One region of the Pseudomonas sp. HK3 genome, then DNA from elsewhere that is predicted to be linked to it. Evidence: predicted binding sites of a transcription regulator. Region 1 holds the regulator's gene; the other holds the start of a gene.

Region 1 (5,064 bases):
AGATGAAGCCAGCAGCTTAGGGGACGTCATCACCGTGCTACTTGAGTGTAAATTGAATTTAGCCTATAGCACGAACGGGCAGCGGATTCCGGATGATTTTGACCCTGCTAATGCTAAAGCCCTTGTCAAAGAAGTGGTAAGAAGGGCCCAGCAGGAGCAACAAGTAGCGGTACAGCAAAACATAGCCGCAGGTGCTTGGTAGCGGTTATCAGCCAGCTATGGCTAGAACAGGAGGCGTGATTTATGGGGGATTATGTATTTATGATGATGGGAACTACGGCGATTTGCTCTAATTGCACTAAGCTCTTATATAAGGGGAGTGTTTAATGCATCCAGTTCAAGTAATAGCGGTCACGGGTGGTAAAGGTGGCGTCGGCAAAAGTAACGTGTCAGTTAACCTCAGCATTGCATTGGCTGAAATGGGCCGTCGTGTTGTTTTATTAGATGCGGACTTGGGTCTTGCCAATATTGACGTGCTACTGGGTTTGACGGCGAAAAATAATATCAGCAATGTTTTAAGCGGTGAAATCAGTTTACGAGATGTATTAGTGACTGGCCCCGCCGGTATTCGCATTATTCCCTCTGCGTCAGGCACGCAAGAAATGGCTCAACTTGACCCAAGAGAGCATGCTGGGTTAATTCGTGCATTTAGCTCGATAGCTGATCAATTAGACGTATTAATCATTGATACCGCGGCAGGCATTGGTGATGGCGTGGTGAGTTTTGTTAAAGCTGCGCAAGAAGCCATGATTGTGGTTACAGACGAGCCCACCAGTATTACGGATGCCTATGCGTTAATTAAATTACTGAATCGCGATCACGGCTTATTCCGTTTTCGCGTGTTGGCTAACATGGTCAAAACCTCACAAGACGGTCATAACCTGTTTGCTAAGTTAACCAAAGTAACCGATCGTTTTTTAGATGTGGCTTTACAGTATGTTGGCTGCATTCCATTTGACGATAGCGTGAAGCGCTCGGTGCAAAGGCAGCGCGCCGTTGTAGAAGCGTATCCTAGAGCGAAAGCCTCATTGGCGTATAAATCTTTAGCGAAAAAGGTCGACTCTTGGCCATTGCCCACCAGTGCGCGGGGTAATTTAGAATTTTTTGTGGAGAATTTAGTATCAACAGCTCGTGGATGATTTATGGCCGTAGCAAGTGGTTTCGCCATGTACACAGGTGAGCAAAATCCTAACTATAACCAGCTTATTGAAGAGTACGCCTCTTTAGTGAAACGCATTGGCCATCATTTAAAAGGGCGTTTGCCCCCGTCAGTGCAACTGGATGACTTAATACAGTCAGGCATGATTGGCTTGATCGAAGCTGCTCGTAAATATGAACCCAGCAAAGGTGCGAGCTTTGAAACCTATGCGGGTATTCGTATTCGTGGTGCCATGCTGGATGAAATTCGCAAAGGGGATTGGGCACCACGCTCAGTCCATCGTAATAGCCGCAAAATTGCGGAAGCCATTCGATTTGTCGAATCCCAGACGGGTCGTGACGCACAAGATCACGAAGTGGCTGAAGCACTCGAGATGACCTTAGATGAATACCATCAACATTTACAGGATGGTATGGGCTCGCGCTTATTTAGCTTTGAGGAGTTACTGAGCCAACCGGGTGAACGTGAAGGTGATCTCATCAGTCATGATGAATCAGGGCCCCTTGAGGGGCTCCAGTCACAGCATTTTCAACAGCACCTTGCTCGTGCGATCGAAAAATTACCCGAACGAGAGCAATTGGTACTTGCCCTTTATTATGATGAAGAGCTAAACCTAAAAGAGATTGGTGCTGTGCTGGACGTGAGTGAATCACGCGTCAGTCAGATTCACAGCCAAGCAGCGTTGCGTTTAAGAGCCCGTTTATCAGAATGGGCAGAGCAGCAAGCAAAATAAATACGGGATATTGAGAGTGGGTCATATTCGCCTAGTCTTATATTTAACATCAACCTGCTGGATAACTTGATAACACTGGCTAGACTAAAAATAGGTAATAGAGTCTTTGGCCAGGGCGCTGGGAGGTAGCTTTGGATAAAAATATGAAAATACTCGTTGTGGACGATTTCTCCACCATGAGACGCATCATCAAAAATCTGTTGAGAGATTTGGGCTTTACCAACACTCAAGAAGCAGACGACGGTAATACGGCCTTGCCCATGTTACAAAGTGGCGACTTTGATTTCTTAGTCACCGATTGGAACATGCCCGGCATGACGGGTATTGAACTGTTAAAGCATGTGCGTGAAGACGAGCGCTTGAAAAAGTTACCCGTATTAATGGTAACCGCAGAAGCTAAACGTGACCAAATTGTGGCGGCGGCTCAAGCTGGGGTAAATGGCTATGTTATTAAACCATTCACTGCAGCCGTGCTTAAGGAAAAGATTGAAAAAATCTTTGAGCGCGTTGATGGCTGACTAGGGAATTGTCATGGCAGATGCAGATATTAAAAACTCAAATAATGAGTTTGCAAAGCTGTTTTCTGAAAAAGCCAATGAGTTAATGGGTCGGCTAGAGAATAATGATCTGGCAGGTGCAGTTGGTTTAATTCAGGATTTGCAACAAGTAAGGGACGAAAATCTCTATCAAGAGATTGGCCAACTTACTCGGGCGCTACATGAATCGATCAAAAACTTTAAACTTGATGGTGATTCAAAAGGCGCAGGATCTGAAATAGATGGTGCGCATGAAGGTCTGCAGTATGTCGTCGAAATGACGGCAAAAGCTGCGAACAAAACTATGGATAAAGTTGATGAAAGCATGCCGCTTTCTGAAGCTATAGCCAGTGAAGCTTCCGAGATACACCAAGAATGGAACCGCTTCTTGAATAAAGATTTAAGTGCTGATGAGTTTCGTGAACTAACAAAACGCATTAACACCTTTTTAGAAAATACCGACAAAAATACTCGGAAATTAAACGGCAATTTAAGTGACATTCTACTTGCCCAAGATTTTCAAGATTTAACCGGTCAAGTGATTCAACGCATTACGACTATGGTGACAGACGTTGAAGCACGTTTAGTGAATTTGGTGGCCATGGCAGGTCATGTGGATCAAATGACGGGAATTAAACACAGTGTTGTTGATACCCCTGATGAAATAGATGATCCAAATAAAGGGGTCGGACCTCAGTTAAATGCTGAAGATAACGAAGACGTGGCATCAGATCAGGATGACGTAGATGACTTATTATCCAGTCTTGGTTTTTAAAGGAGTAAACGGATGAGTTTGGACGCTGATGAAGAAATCCTCCAGGACTTCCTTGTTGAAGCAGGTGAGATTCTAGAGTTGTTATCTGAGCAACTAGTCGACTTAGAAAATCGTCCAGATGATCACGATTTACTTAATTCTATTTTCCGTGGCTTTCATACGGTTAAAGGGGGCGCGGGTTTTTTACAACTTGATGCTTTAGTTGCATGTTGTCATGTGGCCGAAAATGTATTCGATATATTGCGAAATGGACAACGTACTGTCACGTCAGACTTGATGGATGTTGTATTAAAAGCGCTTGATACCGTTAATGAAATGTTTGACTCAGTGCGTGCCGGTGAAATGCCGCAACCCGCTGACCCTGCGCTTATTGCTGATTTATCACGATATTCTAAACCGGAATCGGCAGAAGCACCTGCCGCGCCAGTGGTAGAAGAGTCTGCGCCTGAAGCGCCTAAACCAGCAGAGCCAGCTGCATCAGGTGAAACGGCAGATGACGGTGATATAACCGATGAAGAATTTGAAAATTTATTAGATTCTCTCGAGGCGCCAAAAGACGGAGCGGCAAAAGACGCAGCGCCTAAAGCGACGGTTCCTGATCCAGTCACTGATGATTCTGGCGATGAAATTACGTCTGATGAATTTGATGCCTTACTTGATAAATTACATGGGCCAGGTAAAGGGCCGACAATAGACGCAGGCGCTGAGCCAGCTAAACCTGCCGCACCTGAGCCCGTTGCTGAAAGCGGTGACAGTGACGCCTCTATCTCAGAATCTGAATTCGAAGACTTGCTGGACAAATTACATGGCAAAGGCAAAGGCCCAACCATAACGGATGGCGAGTCTGCGGCTCCCGCCGCTGCGGCGCAAACACCAAAACCAGCTGCGCCGCCTGAAAAACCGGCAGCGACACCAACACCAACTGCATCAGCCGCTCCTACGGCAGCAGCACCTGCCGCACCTGCGAAAAAAGCAGAGCCACCTGCCGCCGCTGAAACCACGGTACGTGTCGATACGAAACGCCTCGATGACATCATGAATATGGTTGGTGAATTAGTATTAGTGCGTAATCGATTAGTGCGCTTGGGTTTAAAAAGCACAGACGAAGCCATGGCGAAGGCTGTTGCGAATTTAGACGTGGTGACGGGTGACTTGCAAACCTCCGTTATGAAAACTCGGATGCAGCCCATCAAGAAAGTCTTTGGTCGATTCCCTCGAGTCGTACGTGACTTAGCGCGTAACTTGAAAAAAGAAGTAACGCTAGAGCTAAAAGGTGAAGAAACGGATTTAGATAAAAACTTGGTCGAAGCACTTGCCGATCCACTCGTCCACTTAGTGAGAAACGCAGTGGATCATGGTATTGAGCAACCAGAGGAGCGTGAGGCGTCTGGTAAATCAAGAAATGGCACCGTTGTGTTATCCGCTGAGCAAGAAGGTGATCACATATTGTTATCGATTCAAGATGATGGCAAAGGTATGGATCCTAAAAAATTACAGCAAATTGCGGTTGATAAAGGCGTTATGGATCAAGACGCAGCCGATCGTTTAAGTGATTCGGAATCGTTTAATTTGATTTTTGCACCTGGCTTTTCAACCAAAACTGAAATCAGTGATATTTCAGGCCGCGGTGTGGGTATGGACGTGGTGAAAACAAAAATCACCCAACTCAACGGCACCTTAAATATTGATTCGGTACTAGGTCGTGGTTCGAAAATCATGATTAAAGTCCCACTGACGTTAGCCATCATGCCGACGCTAATGGTGATGCTACAAGATCAAGCGTTTGCGTTCCCACTTGTGAGTGTTAACGAAATATTTCACCTAGACCTCTCTCGTACTAATGTGATTGATGGTCAAGAAG
Region 2 (5,064 bases), on a different contig from region 1:
ACGAGTAAGATTGCGCCGATGGCATAATGCTGAACTTGTACCGTAATAAAAACAGTACCGGCAAAAAGAAAGATAAATAAAAGTGTAAATATGGCTAACATAGCCTTTTTGTGTCCACTGCCCATGGGAGTTCCTATTTATTTTTAGAGTTGTTAAGTGACTAATATACCTAGGTGTTCATGTTTGTAAGGTAAAAAATTGTAATGAATATGTAATCGAATTGTTTAGTGATTATTACGCAATGTTCGATAAATCCAGTATTATAGCGTCCAAATATTAGGTGGATGTAACATGTTTAAGCTGGGTCTGATTATTAATCCCTTGGCCGGTCTAGGGGGCAGCGTTGCGCTGAAAGGCAGTGACAACATGGCTGAGCAGGCGTTGGCGATGGGCGCGAAAGCCAAGGCCGGTTTGCGAACCATGACGGCGTTGTCTGTTTTAGATGACCTTCGTGATCAGATTAGTGTGTTTACGTGCCCAGCGGACATGGGTGAAAACGTCATGCGTGAATTAGGCTGGGAACATACGTTAGTTGGTATACCGTATACGCAGACATCCTGCGCACAAGATACAAAAAATGCGGCAATAGCACTTAAAGAGCTGGGCATGGACCTAATTGTGTTTGCTGGTGGTGATGGCACCGCCCGCGATGTATGTGAAGTGATCGAAGATGCCTGCCCTGTGTTGGGTATTCCTGCTGGTGTGAAAATACACAGTGGTGTGTATGGCATTACCCCACGTGCTTCTGGTGAAGTGATTCGGTTGTTGGTCACAGGTCAGCTGGTGGATTTGAAGTCGCAAGATGTGCGAGATATTGACGAAGATGCATTTCGTAATAATCAGGTAAAAGCGAAACTGTATGGCGAAATGATGGTGCCTCAAGCAGGGCAATATGTTCAATCGGTTAAGCAGGGCGGCATTGAACAAGAAGAATTAGTATTAGATGATTTAGCGGCTTACCTTGCTCAAGAACTTGAACCAGACGTGCTCTATTTGGTCGGTTCAGGCAAAACCACACAGCACTTTATGAATTATCTGCATCAGCCTAATACGCTGTTAGGCGTTGATGCCATGCTAAACGAAGAAGTGATTGCTGGTGATGTGAATGAACAGCAAATTTTAGCATTACTTGAACAGCACCCCGATGCGCGCATCATGGTGAGTGTGATTGGTGGTCAAGGTCATGTATTTGGTCGAGGTAATCAACAGCTCAGCAGTGAAGTGATTAGAAAAATAGGGCGAGAAAATTTAATTATTTTATCGACTAAAACCAAATTATCACAATTAGAAGGGCGCCCACTGATTGCCGATACCTCAGATGTGGCGCTAGATACATCATTAGCAGGGCATATTGAAGTGGTAACGGGTTATCAAGATATTGTGCTGTACCCAATACAATAAATTCATAATGGCAGATAAGCGTTAAACAAAAGAATAGTTAAAACGGGCACAAAAAAAGGAAGGCATCGCCTTCCTTTTTATATTGAGCTGGTCGTTTGTTAGGTCTTTATTAGACCTTGGCTATTTCAACCATTAACTCGTTGCTGAGTTTTTCAAGTACATCACGTACGTCATCAAAATCAACGGATTCAGGAATATGCACACGTGCTTTGGTTTTGAACAGTGGCTCTGCACTCATGGCAGCACTTTCAAATTGGGTGTTTAATTCTAAAACGTTCACGGCAAGCGCGGATAATACTTGAGCCACATCTTTTACGATGCCAGGGCGGTCGTTACCAATAATACTGAGTTTTGCGTTGGCTTGGCTATCTTGTGCTTTATCATTTGAATATTCAGTATTGATGATCCAGCCAGATTGCTTTAATGCATTTAATGCACGTTCTAAACCTGCGACGTTTTGTTCGGTGATTTGTACTTTTACGATACCCGCAAATTTGCCGGCGAGTTGTGTCATGCGGCTTTCTAGCCAGTTACCCTGGTTGTCTTTAATGATGCCTGACAGGGTATCAATAATACCTGGGCGATCGTTGGTCATGATGCTGATAATAAAAAATGAAGACACTGGGCTACCTCTTATTTTAATTTGGCGATAACCACACTATATCTTAGGGATTGATTTGATGAAAGCCAGTGCTCTGCAAGCCCTATGAAAGCGCTTGTTATTTAGCAGTAAGAAGCGGCCTGTTCTTAAGCCAATTAGCGAAAGCGCTCGATAATATTGAACTGTTCATCCACTAATTTGGTTACTTTGTTTGCGGCCGCTTTTGAGCTTTTAGCGCTTTTCGTATTGTCTTGTGCGCTTTGGCTGATGATCTCCATGTGTTTGCTGATTTCTTCAGACCCTAAGCGCTGCTCTTTAACGGCTTGACTAATCGTGTTCATTTGTTGATTGATGTGCTCAACACTATTACGCACCTCTTCAAGGGTGGAGTAGGTTTTTTGAATTTGGTCAGCATTGTCAGCGGCTTGTTCTCGGGATTTATCCATGACCTCTGTAGCGCCTTGTGCGCCATGACGTAATTGATCAACAATGCGTCGAATTTCTTCTGTAGATTCTGATGTTCTGTTTGCTAATGTTCGTACTTCGTCGGCTACAACGGCAAACCCACGACCTTGTTCACCGGCGCGTGCCGCTTCAATAGCGGCGTTTAATGCGAGCAAATTGGTTTGTTCGGCAATGGCCTGAATCACCTCAAGAAAACTGTGAATAGATTCTGAGTGTTCTGCTAAGTTTTGCACATTACCGCTGGCTTCATTAATCGTATGCACCATTGTTTCCAGTGTGCTTTTGGCTTTTTGCATTTGGCGTTCGCTGGTGTGAGTATCGCTCTTGGCTTTTTCTGTTTGCTCGGCGGTTTCGGTAACGGAGTCTGATATTGAATCAAATTGAGTGGTGACTTCTTGAAAGGCAGCGGCGAACATCGTGGCGGCATCAAGTTGCTCGGTGAGTTTGATTAGGCTGCTTTGAGCTGCATTGTGGCTGATATTACTGGCTTCTTGAATCGGGCTGCAGGTGTCTTGGATTCGCTCTCTTAGCGTCACAAGTTGGCTCTGCATATGATCAAATGCCATGAGTATTTCGCCCACATCATCGTTGCGTCCTGTATAGATGTAGGCCGCTAACGGATCGCGTGTAATGGTGCGTGCTTTTTTAAGCACTTTTTTTAGATTGCGTAAGGCTTTGCCTTGCACAAACGCTAAAGCGGCCACTGGAATCAATGCCATGAGAGGGGAGAAAAAGTGAGTGATGGCAATGGCTGTTAAGCCTAATAACACACTGAAAACTTGGGCTAACGGTAGACTACGTATTTTGTCTTTAGAAGGAAGGGCGGACTTCCCTTTGTTTAAACGACTGTAGACTTTTTCGGCCCGCTCTACTGATTCTTTGGTTGGCTTGTAACGAACCGATTCATAGCCAACGATTTCACCGTTTTCTTTCACTGGGGTAATGAAGGCGTCCACCCAGTAATAGTCACCATTTTTACAACGGTTTTTGACAATGCCTTTCCATTGCCTGCCTTTTTTGAGGTAGTCCCATGCTTGCTTGAAGGCGGCGCCTGGCATATCTGGGTGGCGTACAATGTTATGGCTAGATTTGACTAATTCTTCTTCTGTAAATCCACTGACATTAAGAAAATCTTGATTAACATGTTCAATTTGCCCCTTTAAATTAGTAGACGATATGATGCGCTCGCGGCTCTCGACTACTCGTTCATTATTTGTAATGGGCAGATTTTTTTTCATAGGGAATTCACTAAGCTTAATCCGTTATGGCTTCTGATTTTAAGATTAGCTTAAAATTGCTAAAGTGAAATGTAAAATTGTCAGGCATAATGGCAGCCTAATTTGTCCATAATAATAATATTAGGCATTTCCATGAGTCAGTTTATTCTCGCTATTGATCAAGGTACCACCAGTTCCCGCGCCATTGTATTTGATGCAAAAGGCAAAATAGTCGTCCAAGTACAGGAAGAGTTCCCTCAGCATTTTCCTCAGTCTGGTTGGGTTGAGCATAACCCAGAAGATATTATTGAATCGGTGCTATCTGTTTGCAAAGGCGCTTTAGCCAAAGCGAATTTAATGGCCGCGGATATTGCCAGTATCGGCATTACCAATCAGCGTGAAACCACCGTGGTGTGGGACAAGCAAAGTGGTGAACCGATTTATCCCGCTATCGTATGGCAGGACAGACGCACAGCCGATTTATGCTCGCAGTTAAAACATGAAGGCCTAGAAGACAAAATTAATGATAAAACCGGTTTGTTATTGGATCCGTATTTTTCAGCGACCAAAATCAAATGGATTTTAGATAACGTGGATGGTGCGCTAAATCGGGCGCAAAAAGGTGAGCTGGCATTTGGCACCATTGATACGTTTATTTTATGGCGTTTAACGGGTGAGCATAAAACCGATGTAACCAATGCGTCACGCACGTTGCTGTGCAATATTCATGATTTAGTATGGGATGATGAGTTACTGTCTATTTTTGATATCCCAAAATCCATGCTGCCCACCATTCATGCTTCAAGTTGTGATTTTGGCCAAACCCGTGCCGATATATTCGGCTCGCCCATTCATGTGGGCGGTATTGCCGGTGATCAACAAGCAGCACTAATAGGACAAGCATGTTTTAAAGATGGTATGGCGAAAAGCACATATGGAACCGGCTGTTTTTTAATGCTCAATACCGGTGCTACACCGCGTAAAAGCCAGCATCGTTTATTAACAACTGTTGCGTACCAAATTGGTGATGTGACCCATTATGCTTTAGAGGGCAGTATTTTTATGGCCGGTGCGACCATTCAATGGATTCGTGACGGCTTAAAGTTGATTCAACATGCCAGTGAAACGTTGGACATGGCACAATCTGTTGGGGCCAATAACCAAGTGTACCTAGTCCCTGCGTTTACCGGATTAGGCGCGCCTTATTGGGACCCACATGCGCGTGGTGCAATTATGGGTTTAACCCGTGATACGGGTATTGCGGAGATTGTGACCGCAGGTCTGCAAAGTGTGTGTTATCAAACTCGTGATTTATTAGAGGCCATGAAAAAAGATGAAGCCATGCCAACTAACTTAAGAGTCGATGGCGGCATGGTAGTG

What was found. Region 1 encodes FliA, which starts transcription of late flagellar genes. Its sites were predicted from a motif close to CTAAAGTTTNNNNNNNNNNNGCCGNTAA; they were not measured.
Region 2: a site for FliA is predicted at 3,323-3,350, ahead of ACU6U9_RS04950 (methyl-accepting chemotaxis protein). Genes of this name have one in related genera too.

The regions. Positions count from the first base shown of each region.
Region 1 is NZ_JBREXD010000002.1:484,362-489,425, reverse strand. It holds gene flhF (flagellar biosynthesis protein FlhF) at 1-202, shown strand, start outside; gene ACU6U9_RS13210 (MinD/ParA family protein) at 327-1,139, shown strand; gene ACU6U9_RS13205 (RNA polymerase sigma factor FliA) at 1,143-1,892, shown strand; gene cheY (chemotaxis response regulator CheY) at 2,036-2,410, shown strand; gene ACU6U9_RS13195 (protein phosphatase CheZ) at 2,424-3,203, shown strand; gene ACU6U9_RS13190 (chemotaxis protein CheW) at 3,216-5,064, shown strand, end outside.
Region 2 is NZ_JBREXD010000001.1:1,032,966-1,038,029, forward strand. It holds gene ACU6U9_RS04935 (hypothetical protein) at 1-125, opposite strand, end outside; gene ACU6U9_RS04940 (ATP-NAD kinase family protein) at 292-1,401, shown strand; gene ACU6U9_RS04945 (glycine cleavage system protein R) at 1,511-2,023, opposite strand; gene ACU6U9_RS04950 (methyl-accepting chemotaxis protein) at 2,158-3,186, opposite strand; partial or broken gene ACU6U9_RS04955 (PAS domain-containing protein) at 3,376-3,705, opposite strand; gene glpK (glycerol kinase GlpK) at 3,838-5,064, shown strand, end outside.